4 regions of the Streptomyces sp. NPDC051180 genome follow, and region 2 is predicted to be linked to each of the others. Evidence: riboswitches for the same ligand, from Rfam matches in the RefSeq annotation. Region 2 holds a riboswitch; each other region holds the start of a gene.

Region 1 (7,574 bases), on a different contig from region 2:
CAAGGCCGGCAAGGCGGTGGAGGTCGCGGCGCGGTACGCGACCGAGCCGGGCACGGGGAAGACGGCCCTGTGGTTCAGGATGACCAACTCCTCGGGGGGCCCGGTCACCTTCACCGTCCGTTCGAACGCCTACCGCACCGACGGGCCGTGGACGTACACCGTCCCCGCGAACTCCAGCCGTGAGGACTTCTTCAACGCGGTGGCGTACCAGGGCGGCTGGTACGACTTCACCCTCCTCGCCGACATCGACGGGACCTGGTCGCGCCGGTACACCGGCCACATCGAGACCGGGGCGCCGAGCGTCACCGGCTGACCCGGTCCCCGGTGTGCCGGGCGGGCAGCCCGGCACACCGGCGGGGCGGTCAGCGGCCGGCCCGTGCGGCTCTGTCGATGGTGGCGTCGAGCAGGGCCACGGCCTCGTCGGCCGTTCGGCCGGGGGCCCGGTTCCACGGTCCGATCAGGTCGTGCCACCCCCGCGAGCGCAGCTCGGTCATGATCCAGGCCGCCGCCTCGTTCATCGTGTCCGCGCCGCCGTGGCCGAGCCGGTGCGCGGCGAGCAGGGCGCCGCACACGCAGCGGGCCCCCCGCCTGTCCCGCAGCTTGTACGGGGCGTTCTGCCAGCCCCATTCCGTGAGCACCAGGCGTGCGTAGCCGAGGTGGACCGACGGGCGCAGTTCGGGCCTGCCGATGCGGCGCCAGACGTGGAGCCGGTCCGGCAGGGCGGCCCCGACGCGGCCGGGCAGCCGACGCTCGGCCGGGAGGGTGGGCGGGAGCGCGTCGAGCGCGTCGGACACCAGCCGCTCCACCGGCACCGTCAGGAGATCCCGCCAGCTCTCGACGGCAGGGGGCGAGCCGGCGGAGGCGAGGGGCTCGTCGGTGGCCCAGTCGGCGACGATCCGCTGCCAGGCGGCGCTGTCGTGGAGCGCGGCGCCCTCGTGGTCGACGGCGTCGGGGCTGAGCCGGGGGGTGGAGGTGGAGGTGACGGGGTACATCCAGCGGCTCCTCGGTCGGGGTGGATCCATCTTTCATGACGAATGTCGGTTTTGCGACTTTTGCCCTTGAGTGCCCGCCTGCCGGAGGGGGCTTTTCCACCCACTCCCCCATTAACAGAATTACCGTGCATATTCGGACATTGAGACCCTGGTGACGCGACTCACTCCCCGACCGGGATCACGGCGGCCGGAATCCGTGCGAGCCATGGGGCATAAGGAAGTTAGCCGCACCGGAGAGCCGGTCGATCTTGAATTCCGTGAATTCGGTGATCCTTTTACTGCGGAGGACGACCCGGTCCTCTTGTTATCCGTCGCATTACTGGCCTACGGTCACCTCCATTCGAGCGGATCGCCTAATCCTGCCACTGCTCGAAATACCTCCCTTTTCACCCGACGGCAGGAGCGGGGGACCCACGAATACGCCGGCCCGGATTCCGGAACGGCTCGGGGTGCAGCCGCGTGCGCGCGGCCGGACAGCTCCCGTCCGAACCCGACAGCTCACCCCGCAGGCGCCGGAGAGGAATCCCGTCATGCCTGCTCACGGTAAGCACCGCCGCCCCCGTCGCCGTCCCGTCTCCCAGAGCCTCGCTCTGGTCGGCACGGGTGGCGTCGCCCTCGCCCTCCCGCTGATCACCCCGGCCGTCGCCGGCGCCGCGCCCGTCTCGGGCGCCCCGGAATTCGCCGCCCGGACGGTTTCCGCCCCCGCGGCCGCGCCCGCCGCCGCCAAGGCCCCGGCAGCCCCCGCGGCAGCCCGCACCTACACGGTCGTCAGCGGTGACTCGCTTTCCCTGATCGCCCAGAAGAAGGGAATTCAGGGCGGCTGGAAGGGCCTTTACAAGACCAACCGCACCGCCGTGGGTGACAATCCGTCACTTATTCACCCCGGGCTCGAACTGACGCTTCGTCGGGATTCCGCCGAGGCCGCCGCGCCCAAGGCGAAGAAGGCCGCCACGACCGAGCGGGCGAGCCGCTCCGAGCGCCGTGCGGCGGCCCCGGCCTCCACCGGTACGGGTGCCTCCGCCGCCGCTCCGGCCGCCGCCGCGCCGGCCAAGGCCGCGCCCGTCGCCGCCACCAACTACGCCGACAACCTGGACGGCTGGATCCGCGAGTCGCTGGCCATCATGGGCCAGCACGGCATCCCCGGCTCGTACGACGGCATCCTCCGCAACGTGATGCGCGAGTCCTCCGGCAACCCCCAGGCCATCAACCTGTGGGACTCCAACGCTGTGGCCGGCACGCCCTCCAAGGGCCTCCTCCAGGTCATCGAGCCGACCTTCCTCGCCTACCACGTGCCCGGCACGTCCATGGACCTCTTCGACCCGGTCGCCAACATCACCGCCGCCTGCAACTACGCGGCCGACCGCTACGGCTCCATCGACAACGTCAACGGCGCCTACTGACCCCCGAAGTGCGCGGTGAACCAGGAGGCGGCCAGCCCGGCCACCTCCTCCAGGGCGCCCCTCTCCTCGAAGAGGTGGGTGGCGCCCTCCACCACGGCCAGCCGGTTCTCGCACCGCAGCCGTGAGAGGGCACGCCGATTGAGGTCCAGCACCGACGCGTCCTCGCCACCCACCACCAGCAGGGTCGGTGCCCGCACCGAGGCCAGCCGGTCACCGGCGAGATCGGGTCGGCCGCCGCGCGAGACGACGGCACTCACCGGGCTCTCCGGAGCGGCCGCCGCCCACAGGGCGGCGGCCGCTCCCGTGCTCGCACCGAAGTAGCCCAGCGGAAGACCCGCGCCCACCGGCTCCCCGGCCAGCCATTCCGTGGCCCCCGCCAGCCGGCCGGCCAGCAGCGGCGCGTCGAAGACCAGCTCCCGATCGCCCGCCTCCGCCTCCGTGAGCAGGTCGAACAGCAGGGTCCCGAGACCCGCCCGGTGGAGCTCCCGCGCCACCGCCCGGTTCCGCGGGCTGCGCCGGCTGCTGCCGCTGCCGTGCGCGAACAGGACGATGCCGACGGCTCCGTCGGGCACGGCGAGCAGCCCCGCGGCCGGCATGGCGCCGGCGACCGGGATCCGCACCTCCGCGTCCCGGACCGCGGGCTGCCGCGCGGCGCGGTTGCGGTCGAGGCAGGCGATCACCTCGGCGTCGGCGGTCTGGGTGAAGTCCCGGTAGAACGGTCCGATCGCGTAGAAGACCTCCGGCTCGTGGACGCTGACGGTCTCGTCCGCCTCTCCCCCGAGCCGAGCCGTCCAGCCACGCGGTGCCACCGGGACCGCCAGCACGATCCGGGCCGCGCCCCTGGCGCGTACCACCCGGCAGGCCGCGAGCGCGGTCGCCCCCGTGGCGAGCCCGTCGTCGACCACGACGACCGTCCTGCCCCGCAGGGACAGCGACCCCCGGCTGCCCCGATAGCGGCGGGCACGCTCGTCGAGCAGCGCGTGCTCCTCCTCCTCGACGGCGGCCAGACCCCGGTCGTCCACCCCGGCATCGCGCAGCACCCGCTCGTTGAGCACCCGCACGCCGCCCTCACCCAGGGCTCCCATCGCCAGTTCCGGCTGCCGGGGGACGCCCAGCTTGCGTACGAGACAGATGTCGAGCGGGGCGCCGAGGGCCTCCGCGACCTGCGCGGCGACCGGGACGCCGCCTCTGGGCAGACCGAGGACCACGACGTCCTGGCCCTTGAGGTGGTCGAGACGGCCGGCGAGCTGCCGACCGGCGTCGGTGCGATCGCTGAAGAACATGATCCGCCGCCCTTCCGCCCGCGCGGCCCGGGCCCGGGCTCGGGGAGGAGCGGCGTGCCCCGCCCCCTGCCCCTCCTCCCAGGGTAGACGCGTCGGCGGTGCGGGGTCGGCGGCCGCGGGTCAGCGGGACTGCAGGGCGTCGAGAGCGACGGCCTGGGCTATCGCGAGCCGCCGGTCGAGCTCGGGGTCCGCTATCTCCAGGACGTACCGGTCGCGCAGACCGAAGCGCTTGTCGACGGACATGACGGACCGTCCGGCCCGGGCGAAGTCGAAGTGGTACGGCACGACGAAGGGAATGAGGTCCGTGAAGGGCAGCAACTCCCAGACCCGCCGAAGCAGCGCCACGCCCTGATGCCGCTCGCACCCCGTGGTCTCCGCCGTCGCGCCCTCCTGCGCGAGGTGCCAGGTGCTGCGGAGCAGGGAGGCGGCGAAGTCCTTCCGGAAGCCGCCCAGCCGGGTGCCGGAGGCGCCGTGCACGTCGTAGGTCGCACCGACGTCGAGGACCTGGCGGGCCTTGAAGGTGAAGAGGACCTGGCGGCGGGACTCGTCCGTGTAGAAGGTGACGTGCTCCTTGAGCGCCATTCTCTTCTGGTGGGCGAACGCGACGAGTTCCGCCTCCTCGCCGTCGGGGCCCACGGTGTGCACCAGGTAGCGGTTGGCCATCGGCGTGACCTTCTGCCGGACGAGGAAGCGGTGCTGCGACTGCGCGAGGCCCATCGGGTGGCTCCTGCCGATCGTGGACGGTCCGCCGCGGGCCGTCCCGTGGCGTCGTGGCCACGATGATCACGTGAAGCGTCACCCCATCGCTGTCCTCGAAAGTCGTCCGTCCGGTCGACCTTCGGATGACTTTCGGGACCGCGCCGCCCCCGCGGAGCGGACCTTCGTCGGCGCGCCGGCTCGGCACCGCGGGAGCGGCGGGCTCCCGTCAGGCGGCGAGGAACGCCTCGATGGCCTCCGCGAGCGCCTCCGGGGTCTCCTCGGGCGCGTAGTGGCCGGCGTCCTTCAGCACTTCGAGGCGCGCGTTGGGGTACCAGCGCAGCCAGGTGGCCTCCATGGCGTCGCTGCCGAGCGCCGGGTCGTGGGCGCCGACGACGAGGAGGACGGGCGTCGGGTTGTCGCGGACGCGCTCGTGGAAGTCGGTGCGGGACCAGGAGTCCAGATAGGCGCGGAAGGCGCGGGCGTTCGAGCGCCCCACGGAGCGGTCGACGAGCGTTCCCAGCCACGCGTCGTCGTACCGGCCGCCGGTGGTGTTGTCGATGATCGCCCGCCGGTTGGCCGGCGCCTCGGCCGCACCGGCGAAGAGCTCCCACGTCTCGCCGTCGAGCGGGAACCCCGCCGCCGAGACCGGCGAGATGCCGACGATCGAGCGGACGCGGTCGGGGGCGTCGAGCAGCATCAGCTGGGCCGCCTTGCCGCCCATGGAGTGGCCGATGACGGAGAAGTCGTCCCAGCCCAGGTCGTCGGCGACGGCGAGGGCGTCGGCGGCCACCTCCTCCATCGTGTACGCGCCCGGGTGGTCGAGGGCCTCGCCGTATCCGCGGCAGTCCACGAAGGCGTAGCTGCCGGCGGCACCGTCCAGGTGGGCGCGCAGCGGGTCGAAGCTGGTGCGGTCGCCGAACCAGTTGTGCAGGACGACGGCCCGGGCGGGCCCCCCGCCGTGAACGTCGTACGGAAGAAGCCGGTCCGTCATCGTGCCCCCTGCTCCGAGGTACTGGGATCCGCGCGCCGGCGGCGGCGGTCGACGACCGAGTGTGACGGTACGGACGCGTGTGGTCAACATCGCCGGGCCGGGAGCGGGCGGCCGGGCCCGGGATGCGGAGCCTTTCGCGTCGGGGGCATCCTGGCTGTGTGACCTCGCACGGCACGTCCGGCTCCGGCCCGACGGGCGGCACCGGGCATCCGGCCGGGAACGGAGCTGCCGACGGGCCGGCTTCGTCCGCCCTGACCTGGACGCTCGCCGAGTCGGCGCTGAGGGCCGTCGAGGAGGTGGGCGGTTACGCGGGCGGGGTCTATCTGCGCTCCGGAACGCCGGGCCTGCTCAGGATGGCGGTGCTCGTGGGGCTGCCGGGGCCGCTGTTCCGCCCCTGGTTTCGCATGCACTCGAACCGGCCCTTCCCCGTGGCGGAGGCGTTCCGCTCGGGGCAGTCCGTCCACCTCTCCGACGTCGAGGAGGCCATGCGGCGGTTCCCCCAGTTGGTGGCGAGCCTCCCCTTCCCCTTCGCCTCGCTGTACGCGCCGGTCTTCGCGGGCCGTGAGCGGTTCGGCGTGCTCGTGGTCCTGCGGGCGCCGACACCGGGGGTGCCGGTGGACGCGCGCGACAGGGACCGGATGACCCGGGGCGCCCTCCGTCTCGGCGAGGCGCTGGCCGGTCTGGTCCGCGGGGGCACCGTGGTCGAGTGGCCCGGCGACCCGGTGTGCGTACAGCTCCCCACCGGGTCCGGTCCGCCGGTCCGGTTCGGCTCCTTCGACTGGGACCTGGACACGGGAGAGGTCGTCCTCGACGACGGACTGCTCGGGATCCTCGGGACGGACGTCACCTCGCCCTGCCGGATCGAGGTGCTCACCTCCCTGCTCGACCCGGAGGACGGCTACGCCCTGTGGGCCGCGGCGCGCCAGGCCACCGGGGCGGACGGCCGGCCCGCCGTGCGCAGACTCCGGCTGAAGGGCCCGGACGGCGGGCTGCACCTGCTGGAGGTCTCCGCTCGGACCCGCAGGAGTACGAGGCCGGGACCGCTCCGGCCACCCGGCTTCGCCGACCTGGCCGGCGCCCCCGCGCCCACGGCCGCCACCGCGAACAGCGACGGCAGCGGCGGCGGTACCGGCGGTCATCTGGCCGGCACGCTCGTCGACCTCGGGACGGGGCTCGTCGGCTCGGACGCGACGGACCGGCTGCCGCGGGCGATCCTGGCGATCGACCGGCTCGGCCGCATCACGTACGTCAACGAACGCACGGAGCGGCTGCTCGGCAAGCCGCGCGGGGCCCTGGCCGGCCGGCCGCTGTGGGAGGCGCTGCCCTGGTTCGGCCATCCCTTCCACGAGGAGCAGCTGCGGGAGGCGCTGCTCTCCGGCGAGCCGGTGCGCTTCCTGGCCCGTCCGGAGCGAGGGCGCTGGATCTCGGTCTCCCTGCATCCCGGGCGGGACGGGGTGACGATGCTGCTGGTCCCCGAGGAGGATCCGGCCTCGGCCGGGCTCCGGGCGGGCGGCCGCCGGAAGGCGGACGACGGTCTCTCCTCGCCCGGCGACCGGGCCGCGGCCCTGTACCGGCCGGTGGCGCTGGCGATCGCGCTCACCGAGGCGGTGACGGCGCGCCAGGTGTCGGCGGTGGTGACGGAGGAGCTGCTGCCGGCGTTCGGCGGACGGCAGCTGGCGATCTACCTCCTGAGCGACCGGCGGCTCTATCTGGCCTGGGAGACGGGCTTCCCGCCGGGGTTCCTCGAACCGTTCGACGGAGTGGCCCTGGACAACCGGATGCCGGGGGTGGAGACGCTGACGACGGGCCGGCCGCTGTTCTTCGAGTCGATGGAGCAGCTGAGCCGGGCCTATCCCGATCTGCCGATGGACGCGCACTCGGGCGCCCGCGCCTTCCTGCCGCTGATCGCCTCGGGGCGTCCGGTGGGCTCCTGCATCCTCGGCTTCGACCGGCCGCGCGGGTTCAGTCCGGAGGAGCGGACCGTCCTCACGGCGCTGGCGGGCCTGATCGCGCAGGCCCTGGAGCGGGCGCAGCGGTACGACACGGAGTCGGCGGTCGCCCGCGGGCTCCAGGACGCGCTGCTGCCGCACCGGCTGCCGGTGCGGCACGGGGTGGACACGGTGGGCCGCTATCTGCCGGGCACGCAGGGCATGGACGTGGGCGGCGACTGGTACGACGTGATCGAGACGGACCGCGGACGGCTCGCCCT
Region 2 (7,574 bases):
CCGACGTCTCCGACGTGGCCTCGGCGCTGGCCGCCTCCGCCGCCGACGGCACGGACCCGGGCTTCGTGGTGATCGACTCCCGCTCGACCGCCTCGTGGGACCAGGGGCACGTCCCCGGCGCGGTCCACCTGCCGACCGCGCTCGTCCCGGAGCAGGCGGAGCAGCTGCTCGACCGGTCGGTGCCGGTCGTCACGTACTGCTGGGGGCCGGGCTGCAACGGCGCCACGCGCGCCGCGCTCGCCCTCGCGGAGCTGGGCTTCCAGGTCAAGGAGATGCTCGGCGGCTTCGAGTACTGGGTGCGCGAGGGCTTCGCCTACGAGACCTGGGAGGGCCGCGAGGAGAAGGCCGCGGACCCGCTGACCGCGCCGGTCGACTCCGACGACTGCGGCTGCTGACGTAAACCGATTTCGTGATCGCCCCGGTCATGGCGTAGAGTCGTGTTTACCGACGCGGGGTGGAGCAGCTCGGTAGCTCGCTGGGCTCATAACCCAGAGGTCGCAGGTTCAAATCCTGTCCCCGCTACTCAGTAGCACGAAGACCCGGATCCTTCTGGATCCGGGTCTTCGTCGTTTCCCGGCCCCCGTCCCTCCCGCGGGTCCCGTCGGCCGCGGTGCGCGCTTGACCTTGCCGCTGCGTCAACATCTAGCGTTCTCGGCATGGAGTGGTCGATCCAGGAGATCGCCAAGAAGGCCGGCACCACCAGCCGCACTCTCCGGCACTACGGGGAGCGCGGACTGCTGGAGCCGAGCCGGATCGGCGCCAACGGTTACCGGTACTACGACCAGGAGGCGCTGGTACGGCTGCAGCGCATCCTGCTGCTGCGCGAGCTGGGGCTCTCGCTGCCCGCCATCGCCGAGGTCCTCGCGGGACAGCGGGACACCTCCGCCGCCCTGCGGACGCACCTCGCCCTCCTGGAGCAGGAGCGCGAGCGCATCGGACGCGTGATCGCGTCGGTGCGGACCACTCTCCACAAGACAGAGAGGGGAGAAGAACTCATGGCCGAGGAAGTGTTCGACGGCTTCGACCACACGACGTACGAGCAGGAGGTCACCGAGCGCTGGGGCCGCGAGGCGTACGAGAAGGGCGACCGCTGGTGGCGCTCTCTCGACGCGGCGCAGAAGCGGGCCTTCATGGACGAACAGGCCGGCATCGCGCGTGACTTCGGCCGGGCGGCGCAGGCCGGCCTGGCCGCGGACAGCGACGAGGTGCAGGACATCGCGCGCCGCCAGGTCGTCTGGCTGTCGGCCACCACGTCGCCGAGCCGGGAGTACGTGATCGGGCTCGGCCGGATGTACGTCGACGACCCGCGCTTCACCGCCCACTACGACAAGCACGGCGAGGGCACCGCCGTCCTCGTGCGCGACGCGCTGGCGATCTACGCGGAGCGCAACCTCTAGGGCCGTCCCCCCTGGGGGTGTCCGAGAGGGGTCTCCCGTCGATGTGCGCGGTGGCCGAAACGGGCCCGCCTCTTTGCGGGCACGGGACGCCGCACCGTAGTGTCACGCGCACGATGAGTGACGAGAGCGTGAGTGACGTGAGCCGGCGGGCGCCCGCCGTGCTCGTCCTGCTCGCCCTCCTCGCCCTGCTCGTGAGCGTCTGCCACGGCTCCCACGGGCACGCGCTGCCTCCCACGAGCACGGCGACCGTCTCCGCGCCCGCGTTCCCGCACGGCTGCGAGCGGTCCGGTGACGCGTGGTCCTTCGACGCCCACCTGCCCGCGCAGGCCGCCGCCCCGCAGCCCGGGGCGCCGGACGCCGGCGGAGCCGTACCCCGGTCGCACACCGCGGACCTCCGCACCGATCCCCGCGCGCGCTGCGTCCGGGGCCGGGCGGGACCCGGACCCGAGCCGGGCCGTCTGCTGATCGCCCTCGGGGTGGACCGGAACTGAGCCGGGTCCCGCACACGCGTGACCAGGCTCCCTTCGGCGTACCACCTCAAGGACACCTCCCCCATGAGCAATCTGCTCTTCGGCACCACCGTGCCCCTGCCCGTCGGCGGGCAGACCGTCGGCAACACCCCCGTCCTCCGGACCGACGACGGCTACTGGGCCAAGCTCGAAGGCTTCAACTTCGGCGGCATCAAGGACCGCACCGCCCTCTACATGGTCGAGCAGGCCCGGCGCCGCGGGGAGCTGCGGCCCGGCGCCCCCATCGTCGAGTCGACCTCCGGGACCCTCGGTCTCGGCCTGGCGCTCGCCGGGGTCCTGCACGGTCACCCGGTGCACGTCGTCACCGACCCCGGCCTCGAACCGCTCGTCGAGCGGCTGCTCGTCGCGCACGGCGCCCGGGTGCACGTCGTCTCCGAGCCGAGCCCGCGCGGCGGCTGGCAGCAGGCCCGGATGGACCGGGTCGCCGAACTGCTGCTGAGCCTCGACGGGGCCTGGTGGCCCGACCAGTACGGGAACCCCGACAACCCCGACGCCTACGCCGGGCTGGCCGCCGAACTCTCCGGCCAGCTCGACCGGATCGACGTGCTGGTCTGCGCGGTCGGCACCGGCGGCCACTCGGCCGGCATCTCCCGGGCGCTGCGCGCCACCGGCAGCCCCGCACTGGAACTCGTCGGCGTGGACTCCGTCGGTTCCACCGTCTTCGGCCTGCCGGCCGGGGAGCGGCTGATGCGCGGCCTCGGTTCCTCCATCCACCCGGCCAACGTCGACCACGGTGCCTTCGACGAGGTCCACTGGGTCGGGCCCGCGGAGGCGGTGCGGTCGGCCCGGCGCCTGGCCGCGCGCCAGTTCGCGACGGGCGGCTGGAGCGTGGGGGCGGTCGCGCTGGTCGCCGGCTGGCTGGCCAGGACCCGGCCGCGAGGGACCCGGATCGCGGCCGTCTTCCCCGACGGGCCGCAGCGGTACTTCGACACCGTCTTCAACGACGAGTTCTGCGCGGCGCACGGCCTGCTCGACGGGCCCGTGCGCGAGGAGCCCGCGGCGTACGAGCCCGGCGTGCGCGTGGACGGCTGGACGCGCAAGGTGCTGGAGCGGGTCCGTTGACCGCGACGAGCACGGCGCCCGCCGCCGAGGGGGGCGTGTGGCGGCAGAGCCGCTCCTTCCCGCCCGCGGTCCGGCTGCTCTTCGTCAACCAGCTGACCATCAACCTCGGCTTCTACATGCTGATGCCGTACCTGGCGGCGCACCTCGCGGACGGGCTCGGGATGGCGGCCTGGGCGGTCGGCCTGGTCCTGGGCGCCCGGAACCTGTCCCAGCAGGGCATGTTCCTCGTCGGCGGGGCGCTCGCCGACCGGCTCGGCTTCAAGCCGCTGATCGTGGCCGGCTGCGCGCTGCGGACGGTCGGCTTCGGGGCGCTGGCCTTCGCGCAGTCGCTGCCGATGCTGGTCGCCGCCTCGCTGGCGACCGGTCTCGCGGGGGCGCTGTTCAACCCGGCCGTGCGGGCCTGTCTGGCCGACGAGGCCGGTGAGGAGCGGCGGGTGGCGGCCTTCGCGCTGTTCCACGTGTACTACCAGGCGGGCATCCTGCTCGGGCCGCTCGTCGGGGTGGCCCTGACGGGGGTGTCGTTCCGGCTGACGTGCACGGTGGCGGCGGTGCTGTTCGCCGGCCTGACCGTCGTACAGCTGCGGTGTCTGCCCGTCCGGGCCGGGGCGCCCGCCGCCCGGGAAGCGGAGGCGCGGGGGCAGTTCCGCACGGTGCTGTCCCACCGGACGTTCTGGTTCTTCTCGCTCGCCATGACCGGCTCGTACGTCCTGTCCTTCCAGGTGTACCTGGCGCTGCCGCTCGCCGCGGACTCCACGGCGCTCACGACGGCGCTGTTCGTCGTCTCGGCGCTGGTCGCGCTCGCCGGGCAGCTGCGGATCACGGCCTGGTGCAGGCGCCGCCTGAGCCGGGAGCGGTGTCTGGTCCTCGGGCTCGTCCTGATGGGCGCGGCCTTCCTGGCCCCGGCGGCCCTGGGCCGGGGCGCGGTCGGGCTGCTGTCGTGCGCCGCGGTCCTGGCCGTCGCCAACGCGGTGCTCTACCCGTACGAGATGGACACCGTCGTCGCCCTGTCCCGGGGGCGCTGGGTGGCCACCCACTACGGGCTCTACAACACCGTGTGCGGGATCGGGATCACCCTCGGGAACCTGGGGACGGGCGCGCTGCTCGACGTGACCGGCTGGTCGGCGGTGCCGTGGCTCGCGCTGTGCGCGGTGGGTCTGGTGTGCGCGGCGGCCATGGCCCTGCTGGCGCGGGGCGGTCGGCTCGCCGCGGCGGCCGGGGACTGAAGGCGGGCGACCCCGTGCGGCCCGGCTACGCCAGTCGGCCGCACGGGGTCGCCCGCCGGTGCGGCGGCCGCCACCCTGGGAGGGCGCGGTGCGGGACCGCGGCCGGGCCGACCGGGCAGGAGAGCACAGGTGGGGCACCCCCAGGGCGGGACGGGCGGCGGGCGGCGCGACGGTGACGACGGCCTGGCGTACGGAGGCGCGCGGCGGTTCATCCGGGCGCTGCCGCCCCTGGTCATCGCGGGTGGCGTCGCCTACGACGTGGCGACCCCGGCGTCGTACACCGCGGCCCCGCTCTTCTCCGCCGCCCCGCTGATCGCCGCGCCGTTCTTCTCCCTGCTGACGACCCTGCTGACCGGGATCGCCGCGGTACTCGCCTCCGTGGGGCTGCACCTCTACAACGACACCGCGAGCGACATCCCGGGGCTGACGGAGACCCTGACCGTCCTCACCGTCTCGGCGCTGGCCCTCCTCGTCAACCGGGTGGTGCGGCGCAGCGGCGAACGGCTCGCGTCGGCGCGGGTCATCGCGGAGACCGCGCAGAAGGCGGTGCTGCCGATGCCCGCCGAGCGGATCGGCGGGCTGCAGTGCGCGGCGCGGTACGAGGCGGCGCAGGCGGACGCGTTCATCGGCGGCGACCTGTTCGCCGTCCAGGACACCCCGCACGGGGTGCGGCTCGTGGTCGGGGACGTCCGCGGCAAGGGGCTGGAGGCGGTCGAGGCCGTCGCCGTCGTCATCGGGGCCTTCCGGGAGGCGGCCGAGCAGGAGCGGACCCTGGAGGGCGTGGCGCAGCGGCTCGAACGGGCGCTGGCCCGGGAGGGCATGCGGCGCGACGGGCTCGACGCCTTCGAGGGGTTCACGACGGCGGTGCTCGCCGAGATCCCGCGCGCCGACGGCAGCGGCACCTTCGGCGGCTTCGTCCGGCTGGTGAACCGCGGGCACCCGCCCCCGCTGATGCTGTACGCGGACGGGCGGCTCGACCTGCTGGACCCGGTGGATCCGGCGCTGCCGCTCGGCATGGGGGACCTGGCGGCGTGGCCGGACCGGGCGGAGGCGCGGTCCTACCCGCCGGGCGCGACGCTGCTCTTCTACACCGACGGCCTGTCGGAGGCGCGGGACGCGGAGGGTGTCTTCTACGACCCCGCGGAGCGGCTCGCCGGCCGGCTCTTCCCGGGGCCCGAGGAAGTGCTCGACGCGCTGGTGGGCGACGTGCGGCTGCACACCGGCGGGAGGTCGACGGACGACATGGCGCTGCTCGCGGTGAGCCGGCCCGCGGAGGGCCAGCCGGAGCGGCGCCGGACCATGCCGGTGGTGCCGCCGGGCCGTCCCCGTCACCGGCCGTAGTCGAGAGGTGTCCCTGCGATAACAATTGACATAACGTCAGATCGAGGGGGTTTACGGGTTCCGTTCTGAGGTGGGGTCAACTCGGACCATTACCACCCAATTCGATGAACGATCAAGAGGAACGGCTTGGAATGGGGACCCCCTGTCTATTAACGTTCGATAACGCAGCGCGGTCGTCCCAGCCGTCGCAAGAGGCGGCACCGTGCGCACGCGCCGAATCCTGAAAAGGAACCGGGGAACCACCACTTGGGGTGAATCGGGCCTTTCGCACCTGTGCGACCGTGCCCGTAGGAGACCTTCCTGCTCCGAACCCGTCAGCTAACCCGGTAGGCGAGAAGGAAGGAAAGGAGCGCCCCTCAGTGGCGTCCAACACCCCCGCACCCGAAGCCCCCTTCGATGCCTTCGGTGGCGGTGCGGTTCCCGCCTCCCCGGACACCGAGTGGAACCCCACCGAGGGCTCCCTCCGCGCCGAGAGCCGCTCCGGCGGCCGGCACCGGGTCGTCAAGCAGCGCTCCAACTTCGCCCGCTCCTCCACCGTCCTCGGCGTCGGCGTCATCGCCGCGGTCGGCGCGGGCGGCCTCGCCACCGCGCAGGAGAAGCCCCCGGTCGCGATCTCGCTCCCCGACCTCCCCGACCTCGGTCTGCCGGACGCCCACGACCTCCCCGGCGTCGGCGACCTCCTCCCCGACGAGGACCCCGAGCCGGTCAGCGCGGCCCGCGCCAACCCCAACCCGCTCACCGCCGCCACCTACACCACCGCCGACGAGCCCACCGGCGGGGCCGACCAGGCCGCGAAGACCGCGACCGGCGCCTCCGACGCCGGCGAGGCCCTGCGCGCCCGCATCCTCCAGCAGGCCGAGCAGCAGCAGGCATCTGCCGACGCCGCCGACAAGGCCGCCGCGGAGGACGCCGCGGCCGAGAAGGCGGCGGCGGAGGCCGCGGCCAAGGCCGACGCGGCGGCGAAGGCGGCCGCCGAGGCCAAGGCGAAGGCCGAGGCGGAGGCGAAGGCCAAGGCGGAGGCGGAAGCCGCCGCGAAGGCCGAGGCCGAGCGCCTCGCCAAGCTCGCCGCGAGCTACTCGCTGCCCCTCTCCTCGTACACCCTCACCGCCTCCTACATGCAGTCCGGCTCGATGTGGTCCTCCGGCTACCACACCGGTCTCGACTTCGCGGCGCCCACCGGCACCCCGCTCAAGGCCGTCCACGGCGCCACCGTGAAGTCGGCCGGCTGGTCGGGCTCCTACGGCTACCGGATCGTGCTGGAACTCTCGGACGGCACCGAGATCTGGTACTGCCACCTCTCGTCGATGACCGTCTCCGCCGGCCAGAGCGTGGGCACCGGCGAGACCATCGGCCGCGTCGGCGCCACCGGCAACGTCACCGGCGCCCACCTCCACATGGAGGTGCACACCGCGGGCGGCGACGGCATCGACCCGGCGCAGTGGCTGCGCTCCAAGGGCCTCTCGCTCTGACGCTCCCACCGTCACGACCCGGCGCGGAACCCCCTGCGGGGTCCGCGCCAGTTCCCTGACGGAATAGGCCCGGTGACGGGAGCGGTTGATCCCTCCATGACCTCTCTCCGCCCGCTGGGCAGCTCCGACCTGCACGTCTTCCCCCTCGCCCTGGGCGGCAACGTCTTCGGCTGGACCGCCGACGAGGCCGAGTCCTTCGCCGTCCTCGACGCCTACGCCGCCGCCGGCGGCAACTTCGTCGACTCCGCCGACGTCTACTCCGCCTGGGCCGAGGGCAACGAGGGCGGCGAGTCCGAGACCGTCATCGGCCGCTGGCTCGCCTCCCGCGGCAACCGGTCCGACATCGTCGTCGCCACCAAGGCCGGCGCCCACCCCCGCTTCAAGGGGCTCTCCGCCCCCACCCTCAAGGGGGCCGCGGAGGAGTCGCTGCGCCGCCTCGGCACCGACCACATCGACCTGTACTACACGCACTTCGACGACGAGTCCGTCCCGGTCGAGGAGATCGTCACCGCCCTCGACCAGCTGGTGAAGGAGGGCAAGGTGCGTGCCGTC
Region 3 (7,574 bases), on a different contig from region 2:
GAGAACTCCGCCTCCTGGTCACCGGTGATCACCTCGGGCTCGACGCCCAGGATCTCCACGACCCCGTTCACGAAGTCCGCGCGGTTCTCGGCGTCCCGGGAGGCGGAGGTGGCGACGAAGCGGATCCGCTCGGCGCCCAGCTCCCTGATCACCGCCGCGTACGCGCGGCAGGCCGCGAAGGTGCGCTCCAGGGCCTCCGGGGCCAGCCGGCCCGTCCTGTCGACGCCCTGGCCGAGCCGGACGATCGTCATGCGCCGGTCCAGCTCGACGAGGTCGCCCGTCTCGGGGTGGACGTCGGCGACGAGGAGGCGGATGGAGTTCGTGCCGCAGTCGATTCCGGCGACCCTGGTCACGCGCCCTTCCCCTCTTCCCCGTCGGCCCCGCGGTCGGCGCACGGCGTGACGCAGGCGCCCTTGGCCCACCACTCCGGGAGCATCGCGAGGGCCTCGTCGCCGAACGGGTTCACGCCCGGGCCGGCGGCCAGCGAGTGGCCGACGAGGACGTGCAGGCACTTGACCCGGTCCGGCATGCCGCCGGCGCTCGGGAAGCCCTCCAGCACCTCGATGGCGTCGCGGCGGGCGATGTAGTCCTCGTGCGCGGCCCGGTAGGCGGCGGCGAGCTCGGGGTCGGTGGCGAGCCGGGCCTGCATCTCCTTCATGACCCCGTTGGCCTCCAGGGTGCCGATGGCCGAGGCCGCCCGGGGGCAGGTGAGGTAGTACGTGGTCGGGAAGGGGGTGCCGTCGGGGAGCCGCGGCGCGGTCTCGACGACGTCCGGGTTGCCGCACGGGCAGCGGTGCGCGATGGCGCGCAGGCCGCGGGGCGGCCGGCCGAGCTGGAGCTCGAAGGCGGCGATGTCCTGCTCGGTGGGCTCGGTGCGTTCGGTCTGCGGAGGGGGCGTTTCCATGTCTGCCTTGCTCGTGTGTCGGGTCGGCCACCAAGAGGCCGGGTCAGGGGCGGTCGGCGTGGTCGACGCCGTCCCAGAGGTTGTCGTACCAGGGGCGGTCGGCCGTTCCCTGGTCGGCGCGGGGCCGCTGCTCCGCGTCGGGGTCGTCCACGGTGAAGCCGGTCTCGCCGGGCAGCACGTAGTGCAGGTGCTCGCGGGCGAGGCGGCGGACGTAGGCCGGGTCCTGGAGGCGGGCCTTCTCGTCCCTCAGTTCCTCGACCCGTCGGGCGGCCTCGGCGGCCCTGCGCTCCTGTTCGGCGATCTCGCCCTGCTGGGAGACGTAGCTCCGCATGGGATAGGCGAGGGCCACGACGAGGGAGCAGACGACGAGGGCGAGGAAGGCCGCGCGGCCGGTGAGCCGGGAGCGGCGGGCCTGACGGCGGGTCTGGGAGCGGTAGACACGGGCGGCTGTCTGCTCGCCGAGCAGTCTGATCCGGGTCGCGGTCGAGAACCGGTCCCGGTCCTTCGCGGCCATGTCGTGTCGCCTCCCCTGTTCACGCGGACGTCCCCGCACACGGTACGGGACCGAGTGCGGGGACGGACGGAACTGCCGGGGGTGACGCCTGTCAGCCCTTGAAGCGCGGGAAGGCGCTGCGGCCGGCGTAGACGGCGGCGTCGTCGAGGATCTCCTCGATGCGCAGCAGCTGGTTGTACTTGGCGACGCGGTCCGAGCGGGCCGGGGCGCCGGTCTTGATCTGACCGCAGTTCACCGCGACCGCGAGGTCGGCGATGGTGACGTCCTCGGTCTCGCCGGAGCGGTGGGACATCATGCACTTGAAGCCGTTGCGCTGGGCCAGCTCGACGGCGTCCAGCGTCTCGGTCAGCGAGCCGATCTGGTTGACCTTGACCAGGAGGGCGTTCGCGGTGCCCTCCTCGATGCCGCGGGCGAGGCGCTCGGGGTTGGTGACGAAGAGGTCGTCGCCGACGATCTGGACCTTGGCGCCCAGCTTGTCGGTGAGGACCTTCCAGCCCGCCCAGTCGTCCTCGTACAGCGGGTCCTCGATGGAGACCATCGGGTACGCGGAGACGAGCTCCTCGTAGTACTCGGTCATCTCGGCGGCCGAGCGGGACTTGCCCTCGAACTCGTACACGCCGTCCTTGTAGAACTCGGACGCGGCGACGTCGAGCGCGAGCGCGACGTCGGTGCCCGGGGCGTAGCCGGCCTCCTTGATGGCCTCGATGATGAGGTCCAGGGCGGCGCGGTTCGACTCCAGGTTCGGGGCGAAGCCGCCCTCGTCGCCGAGGCCGGTGGAGAGGCCCTTGCGCTTCAGGACGCCCTTGAGGGTGTGGTAGATCTCCGCACCCCAGCGAAGGGCCTCGGAGAAGGACTCCGCGCCGATCGGGGCGATCATGAACTCCTGGATGTCCACGTTGGAGTCGGCGTGCGACCCACCGTTGAGGATGTTCATCATCGGGACGGGCAGCAGGTGCGCGTTCGGGCCGCCGAGGTAGCGGAAGAGCGGCAGGTCGCTGGCCTCGGAGGCGGCGTGCGCGACGGCGAGGGAGACGCCGAGGATGGCGTTGGCGCCGAGCGATCCCTTGTTCTCCGTGGCGTCCAGGTCGAACATGGCCTGGTCGATCAGGCGCTGCTCGGTGGCGTCGTAGCCGACGAGCTCCGGGCCGATCTGCTCGATGACGGCGAGGACGGCCTTCTCGACACCCTTGCCCTGGTAACGGTTGGGGTCACCGTCGCGGAGCTCGATGGCCTCGAAGGCACCGGTGGAGGCACCGGACGGAACGGCAGCACGACCGGTGCTGCCGTCGTCGAGGCCGACCTCGACCTCGACCGTGGGGTTGCCTCGGGAGTCCAGGATTTCCCGGGCTACGACGACGTCGATGGACGGCACGAGCATCTCCTTCTGGGATGTGACGCTGGATGTGACGCAAGGTCGGTGCAGGGTCGCTTGGCCTTGCGACAAGAGCCTAACCGGCTCGGGGGCTCCCGCCCGCCGGGCGCCCGCACCCTGGGACGAAAAAGGACCCAAGGGCAGGTATTACGGGACGAAGGGCCTCAGATCTACTGGGTGGTAACCGCCTCCGTGTCCCGAACGCCCTCCCTCTGACACGGCGAAACCCCGGCCCGGCGTGCACGGGGGAGGGCACGTCGGACCGGGGTGGTCACCGCGGGAGGGTCGCCGGGCTCACTTGAGGTGGAGCTGCTGGCCCACGTAGATCAGGTCGGCGTTCTCGACGACGTCCTTGTTCAGGTCGAAGAGCTTCGCCCAGCCGCCCTGGACGCCGTGGTCCCGGGCGATGGTGCCGAGGGTGTCACCGGGCTTGACCCGGTACTCGCCGTCACCCTGCTTGACCGTCTTGCCGGCCGGGGTCACGACGGTCTTCGCGGCGGTGGCCTTCCGCGGGGCCTGCGCGGCGGTGGCCTTCTTGGGGGCCTGGCGCTGCTCGCTGCGGGTGGTCGGCTGGGTGGCCTTGCGCTCGGGGGCGGGGGCCGTGGTGCCACCGGTGTAGGTGGTGCGGGAGAGACCCACGCCGCAGCTCGGCCAGGCACCCTTGCCCTGGCCCGCGAGGACCTTCTCGGCGACGGTGATCTGCTGCGACTTGGACGCCTGGTGGGCGTTGGGGGCGTAGGCGGTGCCGCCGTACGCGGCCCACGTCGACGACGAGAACTGCAGGCCGCCGTAGTAGCCGTTGCCCGTGTTGATGGCCCAGTTGCCGCCGGACTCGCACTGGGCGACCCGGTCCCACTCGGCGCCCGTGGCGGCCGAGGCGGTGCCCGCGGTCATCAGCGGGGCGGCGACGGCGACACCGGTGACGCCGACGAGCGTGGCGACCTGGGTGGCCTTGGAGGGACGACGGTGTTTGCCCTTGCCGGAAAACAGCATGGAGATTCTCCTCACCGACGCCTGCGAGGTGAGCTGTCGGGTTCGGGCCAATGAGTTGCCCGGCCGCGTGTCCTTGCACGCGACTTCACCCCAAGCCGGTCGTCGGCCGTCTCTCGACGGCCGGGGCCGGCACTTACCTTGGGTCCCCCGCTCCTGCCTTCGGCGCTGACGCGACGACTGTTCCCATCGACCGACGGCAGGATTCGGCGTTTCGGTCGACGGGGCCCGCGGTGGCGAGCGGTTAAGACCGTAGACACAGACCCACCGGAAGTTCAAAGAGGCGCATTGCGGAAATTTCGCCCCTCCTTGCCCTCCGGCGGGGGGTGTTTGTGCAGGTGAGAGGTGACGGAGGCAAAGGTCACGGGCAGGACACGCCAGTTGGGGCGAAGAGACCCATGTCTCACTTGCCCAGAACCGGACATTCAGTCCCGAACTACCCTTCGGCCGTGACCGGATCCACCGTCAGTTCGAGGCTCTGACCAGGCAGGATCAGGTCCGGATCGGCGCCCACCGTCTGGCGGTTGGCGTCATAGAGGGCCGTCCACCCTCCGGGCAGTTCGTTCGACTGCGCGATATCGGACAGGCTGTCGCCGGGCCGCACGGTGTACGCGTCCGAAGTGTCCGCACTGTCCTTTGCGCCCGAATTCTTCGCGGCGTCGGTCGCCGGCGTCGAGGTGGAGGCGTCCGCCAACTCGTCCGTGGGCGAGGCATGCTTGCCGGATTCCGGTGAATTGCCCGCCTTGTCGGTTTCCTCCGGAGCGGCGTCGCCCCGATGCTTTCCGGACCCGGGGGCCGTCGACGACCCGTCACCCTCCTCCACTCCGGGGGAAACGGGCATACCGGGCGTAACAGACGTGTCGGGCGTGACCGGCGTCGTGGGCGTGCCCGGCGTCGTGGGCGTGCCGGGCGTGACGGGCACGCCGGGGGTGACGGGGACCGTCGGGGGAAGCGAGGCGTTCGGGTCCTCCGGGACGGCCGGCGCGGTGGGCGTGGCCGTGGCGGTCTTCGGCGTCTGGGCGTGCCGGAAGGAGCCGGCGGAGCCCGACGGGGTGCCGTCGGTCCGGTTGGACTCGGCGACGGGACCGGTGGGGGCCGTGGGGACGGAGGTCGGGCCGGGGTCCACCCCGGTGGCCTTCCCGTCGTTCGTCAGCCCGGCGATCGGCGCGCAGGTGGCCCACTCGGTGCTGCCCTTGGCAAGAGCCTTCTCGGCCACGGCGATCTGCTGGGCGCGGCTGGCGAGGTCGGGGCTGGGGGCGTACGCGAGGCCGCCGTTCCGCTCCCAGCTGTCCTGGGTGAACTGGAGCCCGCCGTACATCCCGTTGCCGAAGTTGGCGCTCCACTGGCCACCGGACTCGCACTCGGCGACCCGGTCCCAGGTGGCCGCGTCGGCGGCGGATGCGGAGCCCGTGGCGAGCAACGGCAGCGCCATCGCCGAACCGGTGACACCGGCGGCGACGACGATGGCGGGGGCCTGACGGGGGCGACGGTGTCGTCCGTTCCCGGAACGCATAGGAGCGCCTTTCGCGTGACGGCTGAGACTGCCGGGAAACGTAGCGGTATTCGAACGCTCATCACAAGTCGGTCGACCCGCGATCACGCGAAGATCACATTTCTGATGCGAAGTCAGTTCACGGGCGGGGAACGGACGGGGAGAATTCCACCGGAAGCGTGCGCAATCCACGCATGATGAGCCCGCCACGCCACCGCAGTTCGTCCGGATCGACGGCAAGTCGCAGATCCGGCAGGCGCGTCAGCAGCGTCGCGAGCGCCGCCTGGCCCTCCAGCCGCGCGAGCGGCGCGCCCAGGCAGTAGTGGATGCCGTGCCCGTACCCCAGGTGCTGGTTGTCGCGCCGGGCGAGGTCGAGCGTGTCCGGCCCGTCGAACCGCTCCGGGTCCCTGTTCGCGGCGGCCAGGACGACGAGGACCGGGTCCCCCGCCGGGATCTCCTGCCCGCCGACGGTCAGCGCCCGCGTCGCGTACCGCCAGGTCGCCATCTCCACCGGCCCGTCGAACCGCAGCAGTTCCTCGACTCCGGTCTCCAGCAGCCCCCGCTCCCCCGCCGCGAGCGACGCCTGGAGCCGCTCGCGCTCCGCGGGGTGGCGCAGCAGCTGGTAGACGCCGTTGCCGATGAGGTTGACGGTCGTCTCGAAGCCGGCGAAGAGAATGATGAAGGCCATGGCGGCGGCCTCGTTCTCGGTGAGGTGCTCGCCGTGGTCGGACGCCCTGATGAGCCCCGAGATGAGGTCCTCGCCGGGCTCCCCGCGCTTGCGGTGGATCAGCTCGGCGAGATAGCCGCGCATCTTCTTCACCGAGCGCGCGACGCCGCCGCGCGGCCCGCCGCCGTGGCGGATCATCATCCCGGCCCAGTCCCGGAAGTCGTCCTGGTCCTCCGGGGGCACGCCGAGGAGGTCGCAGATCGCGTAGATGGGCAGCGGGAACGCGAACTCGTGGATGAGGTCGGCGCTCCCCCGCTCCGCGAAGGAGTCGATGAGCCGATCGGTCAACTCCTGTACGCGGGGCGCGAACTCGGCGACCCGGCGCGGGGTGAACGCCTTCGACACGAGCCGCCGCAGCCGGGTGTGGTCGGGCGGGTCGATGTTGAGCAGGTGGGTCATCAGCTCGGCCTTGCGCTCACCCGGAATGCCCGTCTTGCCCTTGGCGTGCGGGGACTCCTCGTGGTGCGCGGGGTTCTTGGAGAGCCTCTGGTCGGCGAGCGCCTGCCGGGCGTCGGCGTACCGGGTCACGAGCCATGCCTCGACGCCGCTGGGCAGCGTCGTCCGGTGCACGGGCGCGTGCTCCCGCAACCAGGCGTAGGCGGGGTACGGATCGCTGGCGAACTCCCAGGTGAAGAGCTCGGGGGCGGGGGCGGGGCCGGGGGCTGTGCTCACGCCACGACCGTACAGGTCCGCCCCGGACGTCACGTTCGTGGAGAACCTGTGATCAAGGGGTGCAGGTCGTGCCCTAGATTCATGCCGGTGGACCCTCAGCTGCTCAGAGCCACGTTCGCCGTCGTCGAGAGACGCGCCGAACACGCCGTCACCTTCTTCTACTCGCACCTCTTCTGGAACAACCCCGGGGTGCGGGCGCTCTTCCCCGAGGAGATGCAGCCGCAGCGCGACCGGCTCTTCGCGGCGCTCACCCATGTGGTGACGCGTCTGGAGGACCCCGGACTCGCCGGCTACCTGGGCCGGCTGGGCCGCGACCACCGCAAGTTCCTCGCCTCCCCCGCCCTGTACGCCGCCGTCGGCGAGAGCCTGCTCGCCGCGTTCGCGCACGCCGCCGGCGCCGCCTGGACGGTGGAGGCGGAGAAGGCGTGGTCCGAGGCGTACGGCCACATCGCCGAACTGATGCTGGCGGGCGCCGACGAGGCGGCCGCCGCCGGGGAGCCGGCCTGGTGGGACGCGGACGTCGTCCGCCACCGGCGCCACGGCGAGGACCTCGCCCTCCTCACCCTCCGCCCCCGCCGCCCGCTCCCCTACCTCCCCGGGCAGTACGTCAGCGTCAGCTCGCTGCGCGTGCCCCGCGTCTGGCGCACGTACTCCCTCGGCAACGCGCCCCGCCCGGACGGCACCGTCGACCTGCACGTCAGCCGCATCGCGGGCGGCGCGATGAGCACGGCGCTCGTCGAGGAGACCGGCCAGGGCGACTTCCTGCGGCTCAGCGCCCCCGGCGGCGCCCTCACCGCGCGGACGCCGCCGGGCGGAGTGCGCACCTACATCTGCGCGGGCACGGGCTGGGCACCGGTGAAGGCCCTCCTGGAGGAGGCCGCGGCGGTCGAGCCGGACCTCGAG
Region 4 (7,574 bases), on a different contig from region 2:
GTTCGGGGCGCTCGCGGTGTTCGGGAGCTGCGGCAGGTCGATCACCGCGATCCGCAGCAGCCGGCCGGCCGACGTCACCGCTCCGACGTCACCGCGCTGGGTGGCCGCCACCGCGGACAGGATCACGTCGTGCTTGGCGCGTGCGGCCTCCGGGTCGACCGGGGGCAGCTCGGCCGTCGCCGTGCGGGCCAGCAGGCCGGTCGAGGACAGCAGGACGCGGCAGGGGTCGTCCGCGACCTCCAGCGAGACCGCCGCGACGGGCGCGCCGGCGGACTCCAGCAGGACGGTGCGGCGGTCGGTGGCGAACTTCTTGGCGACCGCGGCCAGCTCCGCCGAGACGAGCTTGCGCAGCTCGGCGTCGGAGTCGAGGATGCCGGTCAGCTCGTCGATCTCGCCGGTGAGCCGGTCGCGCTCGGTCTCCAGCTCGATCCGGTCGAACCGGGTGAGGCGGCGCAGCGGGGTGTCCAGGATGTACTGCGTCTGGATCTCGCTCAGCGAGAAGCGCTCCATCAGGCGCTCCTTGGCCTGCGCGGAGTTGTCGCTCTCCCGGATGAGGCGGATGACCTCGTCGATGTCGAGCAGCGCGACGAGCAGGCCGAGCACCAGGTGGAGGCGGTCGCTCTTCTTGGTCCGGCGGAACTCGGAGCGGCGCCGGACGACCTCGAAGCGGTGGTCGAGGTAGACCTCCAGGAGCTCCTTGAGGCCGAGGGTGAGCGGCTGGCCGTCGACCAGCGCCACGTTGTTGATGCCGAAGGACTCCTCCATCGGCGTCAGCTTGTAGAGCTGCTCCAGGACGGCCTCGGGCACGAAGCCGTTCTTGACCTCGATGACGAGGCGCAGGCCGTGGCTGCGGTCGGTGAGGTCCTTGACGTCCGCGATGCCCTGGAGCTTCTTGGAGCCGACGAGGTCCTTGATCTTGGAGATGACCTTCTCGGGGCCGACCGTGAAGGGCAGCTCGGTCACGATGATGCCCTTGCGGCGGGCCGTCACCGTCTCCACGGTCGCCGTGGCGCGGATCTTGAAGGAGCCGCGGCCCGACTCGTACGCGTCCTTGATGCCGGACAGGCCGACGATCCGGCCGCCGGTGGGCAGGTCGGGGCCGGGCACGAACCGCATGAGGGTCTCGAGGTCGGCGCTCGGGTGGCGGATCAGGTGGCGCGCGGCCGCGATCACCTCGCCGAGGTTGTGCGGCGGCATGTTGGTCGCCATGCCGACCGCGATGCCGGAGGCGCCGTTCACCAGGAGGTTCGGGTAGGCGGCGGGGAGCGCGACCGGTTCCTGCTCCTGGCCGTCGTAGTTCGGCGCGAAGTCGACCGTGTCCTCGTCGATGGACTCGGTCATCAGCAGCGCGGCCGGGGCCATCCGCGACTCGGTGTACCGCATGGCGGCCGGCGGGTCGTCGTTGCCCAGGGAACCGAAGTTGCCGTGGCCGTCGACCAGCGGGAGCCGCATGGAGAACGGCTGCGCCATGCGGACCATGGCGTCGTAGATGGACGCGTCGCCGTGCGGGTGCAGCTTGCCCATCACCTCGCCGACGACGCGGGCGCACTTGACGAACCCGCGGTCGGGGCGCAGGCCCATCTCGCCCATCTGGTAGACGATCCGGCGCTGGACGGGCTTCATCCCGTCGCGGGCGTCCGGGAGCGCGCGCGAGTAGATCACCGAGTACGCGTACTCGAGGAAGGAGCCCTGCATCTCGTCGACGACGTCGATGTCGAGGATTCGCTCCTCGAACGCGTCGTCCGGCGGCGGTGTCTTCGTGCTGCGGCGGGCCATCGCGGCTGCGGCTCCTTCACCAACAAGGTTGATCTGACGCGGACCATTGTGGACCGTGCCACCGACAACGCCGACCGCGACCCGGAAGAGGGACATCAGGACCGGGCGGGAACTTCGCCAGGTGTCGGCGCGCTTGCATACAGTGGCAGGACTTTTTCACATCGCGATCGAAGGGACGTACATGCCCATGGGTCACACGGCCACGGCCGAGGCCGGCTCCGGCGGCCTGACAGCGACCGAGCACCGGTTGGCGAACGGCCTGCGTGTGGTGCTGTCGGAGGACCACCTGACCCCGGTCGCGGCGGTCTGCCTCTGGTACGACGTCGGCTCGCGCCACGAGGTCGAGGGCCGCACGGGCCTCGCCCACCTCTTCGAGCACCTGATGTTCCAGGGCTCGAAGCAGGTCCACGGGAACGGTCACTTCGAGCTGGTGCAGGGCGCGGGCGGCTCGCTCAACGGCACGACGAGCTTCGAGCGCACCAACTACTTCGAGACCATGCCCACCCACCAGCTGGAGCTCGCGCTCTGGCTGGAGGCCGACCGCATGGGCTCCCTGCTGGCCGCCCTGGACGACGAGTCCATGGAGAACCAGCGGGACGTCGTCAAGAACGAGCGCCGCCAGCGGTACGACAACGTGCCGTACGGCACGGCCTTCGAGAAGCTCACGGCGCTGGCCTACCCGGAGGGTCACCCCTACCACCACACGCCGATCGGCTCCATGGCCGACCTGGACGCGGCGACGCTGGAGGACGCGCGGAACTTCTTCCGCACGTACTACGCCCCGAACAACGCGGTGCTGTCCGTCGTCGGCGACATCGACCCGGCGCAGACGCTCGCCTGGATCGAGAAGTACTTCGGCTCCATCCCGCAGCACGACGGCAAGCGCCCGCCGCGCGACGGCTCCCTCCCCGACGTCATCGGCGAGCAGCTGCGCGAGGTCGTCGAGGAGGAGGTCCCGGCCCGCGCGCTGATGGCCGCCTACCGGCTGCCGCACGACGGTACGCGCGAGTGCGACGCCGCCGACCTGGCGCTGACGGTCCTGGGCGGCGGCGAGTCCTCCCGCCTGCACAACCGGCTGGTCCGCCGCGACCGCACGGCCGTCGCCGCCGGCTTCGGCCTGCTGCGCCTCGCCGGCGCGCCCTCGCTCGGCTGGCTGGACGTGAAGACCTCCGGAGGCGTCGAGGTCCCGCAGATCGAGGCGGCCGTCGACGAGGAGCTCGCCCGGTTCGCCGCCGAGGGGCCGACGCCCGAGGAGATGGAGCGCGCGCAGGCCCAGTTGGAGCGCGAGTGGCTGGACCGGCTCGGCACCGTGGCGGGCCGCGCCGACGAACTGTGCCGGTTCGCCGTGCTGTTCGGCGACCCGCAGCTCGCCCTGACGGCCGTGGACCGGGTCCTGGCCGTCACCGCCGAGGAGGTGCAGGCGGTCGCCGCGGCCAAGCTGCGCCCCGACAACCGCGCGGTCCTGGTCTACGAGCCGGTGGCCGCCGACGAGAGCGACAGCGACGAGGAAGAGGGAGCGGACCAGTGACCGACGCTGCCGTGTCTTTGACCAGCATGGACTTCCACCCGCAGCCGGCGCCGGGTGTCGCCAGGCCCTGGGCCTTTCCCGCCCCGGACCGGACGACGCTGGACAACGGTCTGACGCTGCTGACCAGTCACCGCCCCGGCCAGCAGGTCGTGGCGGTGGAGATCTTCCTGCCGGCCCCGCTGGACGCCGAGCCCGCCGGTCTCGACGGTGTCGCCACCATCATGGCCAGGGCGCTCTCGGAGGGCACCGACCAGCACAGCGCGGAGGAGTTCGCGGCCGAGCTGGAGCGGTGCGGCGCCACGCTCGACGCGCACGCCGACCACCCGGGTGTGCGGGTCTCCCTCGAGGTGCCCGCCTCCCGGCTGCCCAAGGCCCTGGGGCTGCTCTCCGAGGCCCTGATCGCGCCGGCGTTCCTGGACACCGAGATCGAGCGCCTGGTGCGCAACCGTCTCGACGAGATCCCGCACGAGACGGCCAACCCGGGCCGCCGCGCCGCCAAGCAGCTCTCCAAGGAGCTCTTCCCGGCCGAGTCCCGGATGTCCCGGCCGCGTCAGGGCACCGAGGAGACCGTCGCCGCCATCGACGCCGCCGCCGTCCGCGCCTTCTTCGAGGCGTACGTGCGGCCCGGCACGGCCACCGCGGTGGTCGTCGGCGACCTGACGGACGTGGACCTCGACAAGGTCCTCGCGGACTCGCTGGGCGCCTGGACCGGCGAGCCGGCCGAGCCGCTCCCGATGCCGCCGATCACCGCCGACGACACCGGACGGGTCGTCATCGTGGACCGTCCCGGCGCCGTCCAGACCCAGCTGCTCATCGGCCGGGTCGGTCCGGACCGGCACGACCGGGTCTGGCCGGCCCAGGTCCTCGGCTCGTACTGCCTCGGCGGCACCCTCACCTCGCGGCTCGACCGGGTCCTGCGCGAGGAGAAGGGCTACACGTACGGCGTGCGGGCCTTCGGGCAGGTGCTCCGCTCGGACGCCGGGGGCAACGGCGCCTCGATGCTGGCCATCAGCGGCTCCGTCGACACGCCCAACACCGGCCCGGCCCTCGCCGACCTGTGGCAGGTGCTGCGCACCCTCGCCGCCGAGGGGCTGACGGACGCGGAGCGCGAGACGGCCGTGCAGAACCTGGTGGGCGTCGCGCCGCTCAAGTACGAGACGGCCGCCTCCGTCGCCGGGACGCTCGCCGACCAGGTCGAGCAGCACCTTCCGGACGACTTCCAGGCCCAGTTGTACGCGCGGCTGTCGGAGACGGGCACGGTCGAGGCGACCGCGGCCGTCGTCAGCGCCTTCCCCGTGGACCGGCTCGTGACGGTGCTCGTGGGCGACGCGGCGCAGATCGCGGAGCCGGTGCGGGAGCTCGGCATCGGCGAAGTGACCGTCGTGACGGGCTGATTCCGGCCCTCGTGAGGCAACGGGAGGACCCCGGCGAGCTGTTCGCCGGGGTCCTCCCCTTTGTCCGTATTGAGGGCAACGGTGATCGTATGCCCTGTGGCATGTCTTACAAAAAGCCTGTCCGGTTGGTGATTGAAAGACGATCCGCATAGCGTCGGTGCGGCTGTTCGTCAGTTGCACGTGCCGCAGCCGCGGCATCGGACAGTCATCGCCGAGTCCCCGTCAGGCGCGAGCCTGGGGAGCCGGGGACCCACATCGAGTCCCTGGGGTGAATCGGACGCCTTCGTCTCGTGCGGAGGGGCCCGTAGGAGACCTTCCTGCTCCGAACCCGTCAGCTAACCCGGTAGGCGAGAAGGAAGGAAAGGACCAGCCCCTACATGGCGTTCACCCGTGCCACCGGGAAGCATCGTGGTCCGAGCCGGATGGCACGCCGCGGCGTGGGCATCGCAGGCGTCGCGACCCTCGCCACCACCGGCGTCATCGGAACCCTCGCTTCCCCGGCGCTCGCCGCCGACACGGACAACCGCTCCCCCGAGGACACCGGCCTCACCCAGGTGATCACCGAGGACTCCCTCGTGGACCGGATCAACGCCCAGGCCGCCGCCCAGGAGCGGGAGGCCGTCGAGGCCATCGCCAAGGCGAAGGCCAAGGCCGAGGCGAAGCGCAAGGCCGAGGCCCGCGCCAAGGAGATCCGGCTGGAGCGCGAGCGCGCCGCCCGCGAGGCCGAGCGCCGCCGCCTGGCCTCCTTCCAGCTCCCCGTCGCCGGCTCGTACATCTCCACCGGCTACAAGACCGGCGGGTCGCTCTGGTCCTCCGGCAGCCACTCCGGCGTCGACTTCCACGCCGCCTACGGCACGCAGGTCGTCTCCGTGGGCTCCGGCACCGTCGTCGAGGCCGGCTGGGGCGGCGCGTACGGCAACAACATCGTCATCAGGATGAACGACGGCACGTTCACCCAGTACGGGCACCTCTCCTCCATCGGGGTCCACGTCGGCCAGACCGTCGAGCCCGGCCAGCCGATCGGCGTCTCCGGCTCGACCGGCAACTCCACCGGCCCGCACCTCCACTTCGAGGCGCGCACGGGCGCGGACTACGGCTCCGACATCAACCCGATCGCGTACCTCCGCGCCCGCGGCGTCGCGGTCTGACCCGCACCGCCCGCGCATCGCGTCGCAAAAGCCCCGGCTCGTACTGAGCCGGGGCTTTTCGCTGTCCCGAAGCCGGTGACGTTCGCCAAGGATTCCTTCGGGGCATCGGAAATTCGGGCGCGCTGCAATAGAGTCGAAGATCAGGCGCAGAACAGGCGCCGCTCGAATTGTCTCGCGCGGACCAAGGCGGAGGTCGGATATGCGCATTCCCGCGCAGTCGGTATGCACGGCGATCCGGGACGACATCGTCTCCGGTGTCTACGAGCGGGGCAGCCGGCTGACCGAGGAACAGCTCGCCCGCCGGTACGGGGTCTCGCGCGTCCCGGTCCGCGAGGCCCTGCGCACCCTGGAGTCCGAGGGCTTCGTCCTCACCCGCCGGCACGCGGGCGCGCACGTCGCCGAACCGACGGAGCAGGATGCGGCCGACCTCCTCGACATGCGGTCGCTGCTGGAGCCCCTGGGGGCGGCGCGGGCCGCCCAGCGCCGTACCGACGCCCACCTCAAGGTCCTGCGGGGCCTGGTCAGGCTGGGGCAGGAGCGTGCCAGGCGCGGTCAGGGCGAGGACCTGCGCTCGCTGGGCGGCTGGTTCCACGAGACGCTCGCGCAGGCGTCGGGCAGCCCGGCCCTGACGGCGCTGCTCACCCAGCTGCGCCACAAGATCGCCTGGATGTACGTGGTGGACCAGCCCGCCCAGCCGGTCGAGGTCTGGTCCGAACACGGCGCGATCGTGGACGCGGTGGCGCGCGGCGACGCCGAGCGGGCCCGCGCGCTGACCGCGCTCCACGCGGAGCGCACCCTGTCGCTGCACCGCCTGAAAACATCGGGACGCGACCGTGTGAGGGTTTCGCAACATGTCGTCAACACGGCGAGCGTCCGGAATTAACGAAGTGGCCGTATACAAAGAACAGGAATTCGGTGGGCGCTGTTCGCGCTGCCCGAAATCGATCGTCCGGGAAAAGCGAAAGCCGTGACCGCCTCGATTTCGGCAGTCACGGCTTTGCGTGTGCGGAATCCGAAGGGATTCCACGGGGAAGCGGATCAGACGGTCTCGGGGAGCTCGTCGAGGCCCTCGGCCACCAGCTTCGCGAGACGGTCCAGCGCGACCTCGGCGCCGTCGGCGTCGGAGGACAGGACGATCTCCTCGCCGCCCTGCGCGCCCAGGCCGAGCACGGCGAGCATGGACGCGGCGTTCACCGGGGAGCCGTCGGCCTTGGCGATCGTCACCGGGACGCCGGAAGCCGTGGCGGCACGGACGAAGATGGACGCGGGGCGGGCGTGCAGGCCCTCGGCCCAGCCGACGTTGACGCGGCGCTCAGCCATGGTGTTGCCCTTCGGGTCTCAAGCGGGTTGTCTAGACCAGTCTCTCATGTGCTGCGTGGTGCTCGCGCCGACCTTCGGCCCGGATCGGACCGCCCTTCGGCCCTCCCTACCTTGCACGGCGCACACCCGCCGCGCGAGCGGTGCCGCGGTCGTGTCGCGGCCGTAGGCTGACCCCATGCAGAGCGCGTCGGAGCAGTCGGAAGCGGCGGATCGACCGGCCCCGCCGGAGCACGCCTACCCCGACCACTGGGAAGCGGACGTGGTCCTCCGCGACGGCGGCACCGCGCGCATCAGACCCATCACCGCCGACGACGCCGAGCGTCTCGTCAGCTTCTACGAGCAGGTCTCGGACGAGTCGAAGTACTACCGCTTCTTCGCCCCCTACCCGCGCCTGTCGGCCAAGGACGT

What was found. A riboswitch is a leader RNA that binds a small molecule or an ion and turns the genes downstream of it on or off. The one in region 2 is predicted to bind cyclic di-AMP.
Positions count from the first base shown of each region.
Region 1: another riboswitch for cyclic di-AMP. It lies ahead of AB0424_RS02395 (LysM peptidoglycan-binding domain-containing protein); the one in region 2 lies ahead of AB0424_RS09000 (M23 family metallopeptidase).
Region 3: another riboswitch for cyclic di-AMP. It lies ahead of AB0424_RS26870 (transglycosylase family protein); the one in region 2 lies ahead of AB0424_RS09000 (M23 family metallopeptidase).
Region 4: another riboswitch for cyclic di-AMP. It lies ahead of AB0424_RS15505 (M23 family metallopeptidase); the one in region 2 lies ahead of AB0424_RS09000 (M23 family metallopeptidase).

Region 1 covers NZ_JBFBBC010000001.1:539,995-547,568, forward strand. Annotated here, with positions in the region: gene AB0424_RS02385 (phosphocholine-specific phospholipase C) at 1-313, shown strand, start outside; gene AB0424_RS02390 (hypothetical protein) at 363-992, opposite strand; cyclic di-AMP (ydaO/yuaA leader) riboswitch at 1,333-1,517, shown strand; gene AB0424_RS02395 (LysM peptidoglycan-binding domain-containing protein) at 1,523-2,392, shown strand; gene AB0424_RS02400 (phosphoribosyltransferase family protein) at 2,386-3,675, opposite strand; gene AB0424_RS02405 (hypothetical protein) at 3,796-4,392, opposite strand; gene AB0424_RS02410 (alpha/beta hydrolase) at 4,601-5,365, opposite strand; gene AB0424_RS02415 (SpoIIE family protein phosphatase) at 5,524-7,574, shown strand, end outside.
Region 2 covers NZ_JBFBBC010000003.1:476,499-484,072, forward strand. Annotated here, with positions in the region: gene AB0424_RS08965 (rhodanese-like domain-containing protein) at 1-395, shown strand, start outside; tRNA gene AB0424_RS08970 (tRNA-Met) at 449-522, shown strand; gene AB0424_RS08975 (MerR family transcriptional regulator) at 657-1,397, shown strand; gene AB0424_RS08980 (hypothetical protein) at 1,526-1,888, shown strand; gene AB0424_RS08985 (PLP-dependent cysteine synthase family protein) at 1,952-2,989, shown strand; gene AB0424_RS08990 (MFS transporter) at 2,986-4,212, shown strand; gene AB0424_RS08995 (PP2C family protein-serine/threonine phosphatase) at 4,396-5,553, shown strand; cyclic di-AMP (ydaO/yuaA leader) riboswitch at 5,755-5,901, shown strand; gene AB0424_RS09000 (M23 family metallopeptidase) at 5,913-7,022, shown strand; gene AB0424_RS09005 (aldo/keto reductase) at 7,119-7,574, shown strand, end outside.
Region 3 covers NZ_JBFBBC010000018.1:55,072-62,645, reverse strand. Annotated here, with positions in the region: gene AB0424_RS26890 (Ppx/GppA phosphatase family protein) at 1-353, opposite strand, end outside; gene AB0424_RS26885 (DUF501 domain-containing protein) at 350-904, opposite strand; gene AB0424_RS26880 (septum formation initiator family protein) at 948-1,418, opposite strand; gene eno (phosphopyruvate hydratase) at 1,510-2,796, opposite strand; gene AB0424_RS26870 (transglycosylase family protein) at 3,085-3,783, opposite strand; cyclic di-AMP (ydaO/yuaA leader) riboswitch at 3,787-3,958, opposite strand; gene AB0424_RS26865 (transglycosylase family protein) at 4,217-5,293, opposite strand; gene AB0424_RS26860 (cytochrome P450) at 5,412-6,671, opposite strand; gene AB0424_RS26855 (globin domain-containing protein) at 6,759-7,574, shown strand, end outside.
Region 4 covers NZ_JBFBBC010000007.1:176,394-183,967, reverse strand. Annotated here, with positions in the region: gene AB0424_RS15520 (DNA topoisomerase IV subunit A) at 1-1,776, opposite strand, end outside; gene AB0424_RS15515 (pitrilysin family protein) at 1,964-3,304, shown strand; gene AB0424_RS15510 (pitrilysin family protein) at 3,301-4,698, shown strand; cyclic di-AMP (ydaO/yuaA leader) riboswitch at 4,898-5,063, shown strand; gene AB0424_RS15505 (M23 family metallopeptidase) at 5,076-5,846, shown strand; gene AB0424_RS15500 (GntR family transcriptional regulator) at 6,046-6,729, shown strand; gene AB0424_RS15495 (HPr family phosphocarrier protein) at 6,885-7,166, opposite strand; gene AB0424_RS15490 (GNAT family N-acetyltransferase) at 7,342-7,574, shown strand, end outside.